Regions from separate parts of the Paenibacillus sp. FSL R5-0475 genome, predicted to be linked through region 1. Evidence: riboswitches for the same ligand, from Rfam matches in the RefSeq annotation. Region 1 holds a riboswitch; the other holds the start of a gene.
The links. Region 1 has a riboswitch for S-adenosylmethionine ahead of MKX41_RS19730 (methionine ABC transporter ATP-binding protein). Riboswitches for the same ligand answer to the same signal wherever they lie in the genome.

Region 1 (5,242 bases):
GTATTCCAAGCTTTGTCGCGTATTCCGATGGACGTGAATTGGTTAGATTCGTTAATAAATTACGTAAATCCCGCGAGGAAATTGAGAATTTCCTGGATAAAGCGGTTCAAGTGCATCAAAGCCTTCAACAGTAATTCCGGAAAACCACCGCTTTCGCCTGTTCGAGCAAAAGCGGTGGTTTTTTAAGATGCTTCTTCATTACTAAAAACTGCGGGTGATATTTTTGTCGACAAATCAGTTGAAATGGCTTAGTTATCTTACTTGCCTTATCATGTTCCTCGCTGTACTAGGGGGAGCGGTTGTAACGAAGACTGGATCGGGATTGGAATGTGGAAATGAATGGCCGCTCTGTCATGGGAAATTGATTCCGGCCTATACTGTAGGTTCGATGATTGAATACACCCATCGCTTGTTTAGCGGATTGGCAGGGTTATTGTCACTTGCCTCGATGATTGCCTTTTGGCGTTATGCTCGAAATCGGCGGGACTTGTTAGTATATGCATTCATGACGTTGCTGTTTGTAATTGTTCAAGGTGGTATGGGAGCGCTTGCAGTGATTAAATCCCAATCTGCTGCTGTAATGGCACTACATATGGGCTTTTCTTTGATCGCTTTTTCAAGTTCTCTAATGCTGGCTCTAGGAACTAAAAGGCGACATGAAGCAGGTGAGTATGATCCTAAGATGGAGCTTCAGAAGCAACCCGTCAGTAAGGCTTTCCGCAATTTAACCTGCTTTACGGCCTTTTATTCCTATGTTGTTGTTTATATTGGAGCCTTTGTTAGTCATACGGATTCGCGCGGTGGATGTTCTGGCTGGCCGCTCTGTAACGGTGAATGGGTTCCCGAGCTTTCCGGGGGAGTAGGTATTGTTTTTACGCACCGGATTGCGGCTTTGATCTTATTCATTCTTACTGCGGTGCTTGGACATTTAGCTTTTTGGAAACATAAGGATTATCCAGAGCTAAGAGCTCTTGGCGTAGCGGCTGTTCTGCTGTGCTTGATGCAGGTATTTAGTGGAGCTGCTGTTGTTTACACACTAGATAATGAAAGATTGTACATATTTGCTGCTTTGGCTCATATTTTGTTGATCGCTAGTTTGTTTGGTGTCTTATGTTATATGAGTGTAAGAGTATGGCAGCTGAATCGCGCGAGAAATGTCGTTGTTGAAAAAAATCCGACGAATCCAATGACACCGTTGTAACACCCTTGGTAGAAAGTTCCCACCGTGGATAGAGTCGCTTTACCTGCGGAATAATAAAGTGGAAATCGGTATATCGTGGTGCTGGACAAAACTTTAGGAGGACTGGGATATGCTGCGGGTTATACTTGGAGAGCCGCCTCGAAAGAACAGCGGTGTATTGGCTGACGCGATGGAGAACATGGCCACATTTGCAGCCTTACTGCGCAAGGAAATGAACGCTCATGAGGATAATGACCATGAATACCGCAAGCTGGAGATTTGGACACGTGGACTGATCTCCTCATTGGATGAATTGGAGCAAAGCTGGTTCGCAGCTGCTTTTTACCGGAAATCGGTAATCGCTGGTTATATGGACGATATGTCACCAGTGGAACAAGGCGATTATGCGCGGTATGTTTATTTTTATAAAGATGGATTTATTCGTGTGTTCTCTCTTCTGGATAAGCTTGGAACGGTACTGAATCATTTTTATGACCTCAAAACCTCCAAATTAAAAACGCACTTTTCTTATTTTACAGTACTGCGTCAACTTCAGTTATTGAATGTACATCCTGCGCTAGCAGATCAACTGGAACAGATCAAGAACTCTTATCGTGATCCACTGGAGAATCTACGCAAGCGCAGAAATGCTGAAATTCATTATATGAATTCCGAAATGCAGGATGATTTATGGCAGCGACATCAAGGCTTGCATGACAAAATTCAGCTTGAGGATTTAGATAGCCATCTTGAGGATTTAAAGCAGTCCCTTGAAATGAACTGTAAAACATTAATCGCGGCATTCAGCTACAGCAATGAACAGCTGCGTAAGGAAATAAGCAAGGCAAAGCGTGAACAATCCTAAGCGTTCAAGATATTTCCTTTTGACAAAAAACAAGAAACTTACTATACTTATGCTTGCATTAAAGTCTGTACGAATTCAAACATAAAATTTCATACTCTATATCTTATCGAGAGTGGCGGAGGGATAGGCCCGATGAAGCCCGGCAACCGATTTGTATACAGCGCGATTAGCGTTATGTACAAATGTCATGGTGCTAATTCCTACAATGACGCAAGGTTTGTGGTCGTTGGCAGATGAGAAGGCATTGTCTAAATAAACACACAGAGCCTCTTGCGATCTGCATCGATCGTCGGAGGTTTTTTTGTATGGAATAAGTGAATTATAAAGGGGGCGACGAGCGTTGATTAATCTAAAAGGAATAACAAAGGTATATGGAAAAGGCAGCCATGCGGCTACAGCACTTTCCGGATTGAATTTGTCTATCGAAAAAGGTGAAATATTCGGAGTTATTGGCCATTCTGGAGCGGGGAAAAGTACATTGATCCGTTGCATTAATCTGTTGGAGCGTCCGACAGAAGGGGAAGTATGGGTAGATGGCATTGAACTAACCAAGCTTACCCAAGGCCAACTGCAGGAGCAGCGGCGCAAGATAGGAATGATTTTTCAACATTTCAATCTGCTATCTTCTGCGACTGTATATGATAATATTGCTTTTCCTCTACGACTCACAGGTACCTCGAGAGCAGATATTGATGCAAAAGTGAAAGAACTGCTTGCTCTAGTTGGGCTTGAAGAACACCAGGATAAGTATCCGTCTCAATTATCAGGAGGACAAAAGCAACGAGTCGGCATCGCTCGGGCACTTGCCAGCGACCCTGATGTGCTGCTGTGTGACGAGGCAACCTCTGCGCTTGATCCACAAACGACAGACTCTATTCTTAAGCTATTGCTCGATATTAATAAACGGTTCCATCTGACTATTGTGCTGATCACTCACGAAATGCACGTGATTCAGAGCATTTGCGACCGTGTTGCGGTCATTCATGGTGGTGGTATCGTTGAGCAAGGTAAAGTCACGGAGGTATTCCTGAAGCCACAGCATGAGGTCACTCGCGATTTCATTCGCAGTGAATCACAGAATGAGGGACCCCTTCGTACGGCGCTTGACGCTGCTGCTGGGGACAACTCTCAGGCCGTCAAAATCACTTTTTTCGGAGAGAAGACCTACGGCTCTGCACTTTCCAATGTAGTACGTGAGACGGGTGTTAGCTTCGCCATTCTGCATGGTACCATCTCAACGATAAAAGACGTACCTTATGGACAAATGATTGTTCGGTTCGAAGGTCCAGCTGAAGCGATCGCTGTGACGATAGCCGAACTAACCGCTCAAGGCCTTGAAGTGGAGGTGATTTCGTAATGAATTTCGCAGACTTAAACTGGCAAGAAATGATGGATGCTACAGTTGCTACCTTGCAAATGTTAATATTCTCTGGATTGTTCACAATTATTCTTGGTTTACCACTCGGAATTCTATTGTATTTATGGGGAAGATCGAATAGTATAGTAATCAGAGTAATTTACTCGGTCTTATCATTCTTTGTAAACATCTTGCGTTCCGTACCGTTTATCATTTTGATGGTGGCTTTAATTCCTTTTAGCAAAACCATCGTTGGAACCTCCATTGGAGTACTTGGTACGATTCCACCGCTCGTGATTGGTGCAGCTCCATTCTTTGCTCGCTTGGTGGAAACGGCATTAAGAGAAGTGGATCGTGGAGTAATCGAAGCGGCGCAAGGGATGGGAGCATCCACGAATCAGATCGTTATGCGTGTTCTTTTGCCAGAGGCTCGTCCAGGTCTGCTCGCTGGGGTTACGATCACACTGGTTACACTGGTCTCCTATACGGCAATGTCCGGGATGGTAGGCGGCGGCGGGCTAGGGGATCTAGCGATTCGTTACGGATATTACCGATATGAGAAGGAAGTTATGATTATCTCTGTAGTCTTAATGGTCATACTGGTGCAACTGCTACAAATGGCCGGTGATCGACTAGTACGACATTTCACACGGAAATAAGGTACGTCCATATATAGCCTTATTCATACAAATACCAAGGATAAGAGGGGGATTTAAAATGAAAAAATTACTACTTACTTTTTTTAGTCTGACACTGGTTGTGGTGCTGGCTGCTTGCGGCAATAACAATAATGCTTCTAACTCGGCTGCTACTAATGCACCAAAAGATGGTGCTGCAACTGAGTCATCTGCAGAACCTGTAAAATTGGTGGTTGGTGCTTCACCTGTTCCACACGCTGAGATCCTAAAAGCTATTGCTCCATTGCTTGAAGCGCAAGGAATTAAATTAGAAATCAAAGAATTCACTGACTATGTTCAACCAAACGTTCAGCTTTCAGAGAAGAATCTGGATGCTAACTTCTTCCAACATCAACCTTACCTGGATGACCAGAATCAAAAGAACGGTTCGGATCTAGTTTCTGTTACAGCCGTTCACGTTGAACCTTTTGGTGCTTATTCCAAAAAAATCAAATCCATCGACGAGCTGGCTGATGGTGCGAAAGTTGCCATCCCGAATGATGCTACAAACGGTGGTCGTGCACTGATCCTGCTTGCCAAAAATGGACTGATTTCTTTGAAAGATGATACCAACATCACATCTACCCAAGCAGATATCACTGAAAATAAGAAAAACCTTAAAATCATCGAGCTAGATGCAGCAATGTTAGGTCGTCAATTGGATGAAGTAGATCTTGCCTTGATTAACACTAACTATGCTTTGGAAGCTAACCTAGTTCCTACTAAAGATGCTTTGTTCATTGAGGGTACGGATTCCCCTTACGCCAACATCCTGGTAGCTCGTCCTGACAATAAAGATTCTGATGCAATCAAAAAGCTTGCCGCTGCACTGAATTCTCCAGAAGCTAAAGCTTTTATTGAAGAGCAGTACAAAGGCTCGATCATTCCAGCATTTTAAGACAGAAAGCTAACTTAATCTCTAATACAGCATAAAACCCGCTGCCTAACGGCAAGCGGGTTTTATGCTGTATGTTGTAGGGGAAGTGTAAATCCTCTATAATAAGAAAATCCCGATCTCCTGAAGAGGAGGATCGGGAATGATATTGAATGGGATTAGAATACTTGCATAACTTCTTGTACGCCTTCTACTTCTTCAAGAAGGGCGCGTTCAATCCCGGCTTTCAAGGTGATCGTGGAGCTTGGGCAGCTGCCGCAGGCACCCA
Region 2 (5,242 bases), 4.1 Mb from region 1:
AAAAAACGCTTGCTGCTCAATCATCCACAAAACGGATTAACGAGCAACAAGCGCTGATTTAATTTATATATTAGTTCTGCATGATGAAATCATTATCAATCTTCGCATTAGCATCATCGAACACGCGCAGAATATCGTAGCGTGTATTCCGCTGTGCCGGGATTTTGCCTGCTTCGCGGATCAGCTGAGTAATCGATTCGATATTGACCTTGTAGGTCGCGCCCGCAGAAGATACTACATTTTCTTCAATCATTGTACTGCCGAAATCGTTACAGCCATATTGAAGGGAAAGCTTGCCGACCTCTGGTCCCATTGTTACCCAAGAGGACTGGAAGTTCTTAATGTTGTCTAGAACAAGGCGACTTATGGCTACCGTCTTCAGATATTCTTCAGGCGTTTGTCTATCCAACTTCAGGTTAGTATTGTCCGGTTGGAAGGTCCAAGAAATAAAGGCCAAGAAACCCTCTGAATCGTATTTGTTGGCAATACACTCGTCCTGAGCCTCACGCACACGAAGTAAGTGTAATGCCCGTTCTTCCATACTCTCACCAAGTCCAATGACCATCGTAGCTGTCGTATTCATACCGACCTTATGCGCTGTCTGCATTACGTCCATCCACTCGCGCCATGAGCCTTTAAGTCGGCTGATCTTGCGGCGTGTGCGATCATCGAGAATTTCCGCTCCCCCACCTGGTAGTGAATCCAGGCCAGCAGCATGGATTTCACGCACAACTTCCTCGAGCGATAATCCAGATACTTCTTTCATCTTCATAATCTCAGCAGGAGAGAAGGAATGCATTGTAATCTCAGGAAAACGTTGCTTAATTCCGCGAAGTATATCGGTATAATAGCTGAAAGGAAGATTTGGGTTCGTACCGCCTTGCATCAGTATTTCTGTACCATTTACAGCGATAGTCTCAGCGATTTTTTGGTAAATCGTCTCATCCGGCAATACATAACCCTCATCAGAGCCCGGTCTGCGATAAAATGCGCAGAAACGGCAGTAGACATCACATACATTCGTATAGTTAATGTTACGACCAATTACAAACGTGGCCATCGGGTCTGGATGCCAGCGTTCCATTATGGTGTTTGCAGCTGCACCCATTTTCTCAATTTCGTTGCTCTCGAACAGTCGGATGGTATCTTCCAATTGGAGACGTTCACCCCGTAGGGCTTTGTCCAAAATAAGATCTATCGCACTCATCGTTCGCATCCTCCTTCTAAACCCTTAGGGGTATGGTAGAATCACAAAATTACAGGAAGAAAAAACGTTGTCTCTTTTTCAAGGTGACAACCCTTTCTCATACAATTGAACAGTTCATTTCCTCATCGTATCACAATCTGAACAGCTTGAAAAATGCTTTTACATTCTTCGCAAATTCCTATCCAGAAGAAAAGCAGCATCGCACTAAGCGATACTGCTAGTTATACTCTATTTCTCCACTAACACTCGATTGAACATTTCTTCCTGTTACTTGGACTCAATTTCTGCCCTAGCGGCCTCTAGTGCTTGGCCAAGATCAGCAATCAAATCCTCTGCATGTTCAATACCGACGGAGAAGCGCAGCAAACGATCATCTACACCCACAGCATTTCGAATCTCCACAGGAATATCAGCATGTGTTTGTACAGCCGGATAAGTCATAAGTGACTCTACGCCGCCCAAGCTTTCTGCGAATGCAATAAGACGAATATGACGAAGAAGCGGCTCTACGTATCTGGCATCTTTTAATTTGAAAGAAAAAATACCGGTATTGCCTGAAGATTGACGATTCTGGATTTCATGTCCTGGATGATCAGGCAATCCTGGATGGAACACTTCCGCAATCGCTGGATGCTCTAATAAGTAGTGAGCGATCGCTAGTGCATTGCTTTCGTGACGCTCCATACGCAGCGCCAATGTCTTCAAGCCTCTCATCAACTGATAACTGTCTGTTGGTCCGAGCACGGCGCCAATAGAGTTATGTAGAATCGCTAATTCAGCTGATAATTCTACACCCTTGGATACAATCAGGCCTGCCAGTACATCATTATGACCACCCAAATACTTAGTAGCGCTATGAACTACAATATCCGCACCTAATTCTATAGGCCGTTGGAAGAATGGAGTCAGCAGCGTATTATCTACAATGCTAAGTAACCCATGGTGACGTGCCCAAGTGCACACGGCTTCAATATCCGTGATCATCATAAGTGGGTTCGTTGGCGTTTCAATAAATACAGCTTTCGTATTTGGACAACGCGAAGCTTCCAGTGCATCCAAATCATTCGTGTCTACATAAGAAGCAGTGATTCCAAACTTGGACATAATCCGTTCCAACAAACGATAGGTACCGCCGTAAAGATCCAGCGAAACGATCAGATGGTCGCCTTGAGCGAACAAGGTAAGCACCGTTTGTATCGCTGCCATCCCAGAGCTACAAGCAAATCCTGCATCTCCAGATTCCAGTTCCGCAGCTGCATTCTCAAGCACTGAACGGGTCGGACTCTTGGTGCGGCTATAATCAAACCCTGTGCTTTGACCGAGTTTTGGATGACGAAATGCCGTTGCATTATAAATCGGAAAATTAATTGCTCCTGTGGCAGGATCTTCTTGAGAACCTATTTGAGCCAGTCTACTTTCAATCCTAAGTTTGTCATCCATGATTAATGCCTCCTAATTTATATTGTAGCGCTATTATTAATAAACAATCGGGTCGATATCATAAGGCGTTTCTTGATATACATAGTAATTGAGCCAGTTAGAGAATAATAAATTGGCATGCGCACGCCACACTGCTGGAGGTGTACGTTCTGGATCATCTTTAGGGAAGTAATGTTTCGGCAAAGCCATCTCCATCCCTCTAGACACATCACGGTCATATTCCCATTTCAAGGATAGAGGATCATATTCGGAATGTCCGGTCACAAATATTTGTTTACCGTCGTTTGTAGCCACTAGATACATACCAGCTTCTTCGGATTCCGCCAGAATTTGCAGATCTGGGTTATTCTCAATATCTTCACGGGAGACATCGGTATGACGAGAGTGTGGTACATGGAATACCTCGTCAAAGCCGCGCAACAATTTAATGTTATTTTGATTAATCGTATGAGGGAAGACGCCAAAACATTTCTCAGGCAATGCCACTTTACGAACACCAAAATGATGATATAAGCCTGCCTGTGCCGCCCAACAAATATGCATGGTTGAAGTCACATTGTCCTTGCTCCATTCAAAAATCTCTTTCAGTTCTTCCCAATACGATACTTCCTCGAACTCCATTTGTTCTACAGGAGCACCTGTAACGATTAAACCATCCAAACGGCGGTGGCTGATCTCGTCAAAGGTTTTGTAAAAGCTCTTCAAATGTTCAGCAGAAGTATTCTTGGAAATATGGGAACGCGGATGCAATAAAGTAACATCAACTTGTAGTGGCGAATTTCCAATTAAACGCAGCAATTGAGTCTCTGTCGTCTCTTTAGTCGGCATGAGGTTCAGAATAGCAATCCGTAGTGGACGGATATCCTGATGGAAAGCCTGACTTTCGTCCATCACAAAAATATTTTCTCCGGATAGTACTTCTTTCGCCGGTAAACTGTCGGGAATTTTAATTGGCATTGTCTTTCCACTCCTTAGCTGAATTTAGTTATTTTGCCGCACTGCGGCTTGCTGAACATAAAAAGACCTTCCTCGGAAATCGAGAAAGGTCATATCTACAGTCATATGCGCCTCTCTCATCTGCCAGAATGTTCCTGAAGACGATTAGACGTCTGCAGAAATTCCGCAAGAATTAGCACCGTGCGTTTACACGCCGGTTGCCGGGTTTCATAGGGCTAGTCCCTCCACCTGCTCTTGATAAGATTTAGCTGTATTCAATTAAATTACTTTAAAATTCACTTTAAATCATGAACCTCCTTTTCGTCAAGTCCATACAATGCTGAAGAAGCCTCAAAATCACAATAAATTTGCTTGAAAGAGGCATACTCCGTTGTTATACTAGACAAGTATTTCATACCTGAACGAAAAGAAGAGGTGAGAAGAAGGATGGAAGGCGACCCGAGCTCGCAAATATGTGTACAGAATGAGCAACCACACAGGATAATCATCAGCTTGCCGGCGGCGGGAGCAGTTCTTCTTCATGCCCTCGAAACTTCATTTGGCCCTATGTATTGATTGTACCGCCGGCCAAGCTGATTTTTTTCTCTGTGCTTAATTTAGCAGTCCCTAGTGAAGACCTGGGGATAGGAGGAGTGAAATCAGATGAAAATCCGGCTGGTAAATGCAGGGGTTTTTACACCTATTGATGAAATTGATGAAACACTAACACCCCCAACGGAAGGGTTCTATTGGATTGACGCCGATGTTGAGGATTTGGAGCTGCTTCAGCCCTTGTTCAACCTACATGATCTTGCTGTTGAGGATTGCCTTAGCGAAGAGGATCAGCGTCCAAAGATCGAAATATACGAAAGTCACTACTTTATTGTTGTAAATAGCATTCGCTTTGACGATGAAGAAATTTTCCTACGGGCACTCAATGTATTCCTTGGAAGACATTACATCATCACTGTCACGAAACAAAAGATCAATGAACTACGAATCCTGAAGCCTATGCTCTGGGAGCAAGAAGTAAGTGAACCGGATATGTTCCTTTACTTGCTAATTGACCTTGTCGTTGATAACTATTTCTCCGTCGGCGACCGAATTGAAGCTCGGATTGAGAAGCTGGAAGAAGATATCCTCATGCATACCAAGAAGTCACATCTCAGTGAAATTATCGGTCTGCGAAGTGAAATTCTATGGTTGAAGAAAATGCTGGGGCCACAAAAAGAAGTGATCAATACCCTAAATAAAAAAGACCTCCGTCTGATTGATGATCAGCTGCAGAAATATTTTAGCGACATTTATGAAAATGCGGTTAAAATATCTGAAACCTTTGAGACGTATCGCGATCTCATGGGCAACTTACGAGAGGCATACCAATCCAGTATCGCCAACCGCGCGAATGAAATTATGAGAGTCTTTACTGCGATCACAACAATATTCATGCCCCTGACCGTAATTACCGGAATCTACGGTATGAACTTTGATCATATGCCCGAGCTTCATACGAAATATGGCTATTATGGCGTTATAGGCGTCATGTTGACTTTAGGCTGTGGGATGCTCTATGTTTTCCGCAAGAAGGAATGGCTATGAAACGAACCGGACGAATAAGCAAGACGAAGGCCCTGTAACCGTAAGGTATAAGGAAGCCTT

Region 2: linked by a shared signal. The riboswitch ahead of metA (homoserine O-acetyltransferase MetA) and the one ahead of MKX41_RS19730 (methionine ABC transporter ATP-binding protein) in region 1 are both predicted to bind S-adenosylmethionine.

What each region holds. Positions count from the first base shown of each region.
Region 1 covers NZ_JBBORK010000001.1:4,403,328-4,408,569, reverse strand. Annotated here, with positions in the region: gene MKX41_RS19745 (thioredoxin family protein) at 1-134, shown strand, start outside; gene MKX41_RS19740 (COX15/CtaA family protein) at 224-1,201, shown strand; gene MKX41_RS19735 (Cthe_2314 family HEPN domain-containing protein) at 1,311-2,045, shown strand; SAM riboswitch class I at 2,146-2,285, shown strand; gene MKX41_RS19730 (methionine ABC transporter ATP-binding protein) at 2,386-3,402, shown strand; gene MKX41_RS19725 (methionine ABC transporter permease) at 3,402-4,061, shown strand; gene MKX41_RS19720 (MetQ/NlpA family ABC transporter substrate-binding protein) at 4,120-4,977, shown strand; gene MKX41_RS19715 (NifU family protein) at 5,133-5,242, opposite strand, start outside.
Region 2 covers NZ_JBBORK010000001.1:333,942-339,183, reverse strand. Annotated here, with positions in the region: gene mqnC (cyclic dehypoxanthinyl futalosine synthase) at 71-1,207, opposite strand; gene MKX41_RS01335 (PLP-dependent transferase) at 1,475-2,647, opposite strand; gene metA (homoserine O-acetyltransferase MetA) at 2,684-3,604, opposite strand; SAM riboswitch class I at 3,718-3,848, opposite strand; gene corA (magnesium/cobalt transporter CorA) at 4,247-5,182, shown strand.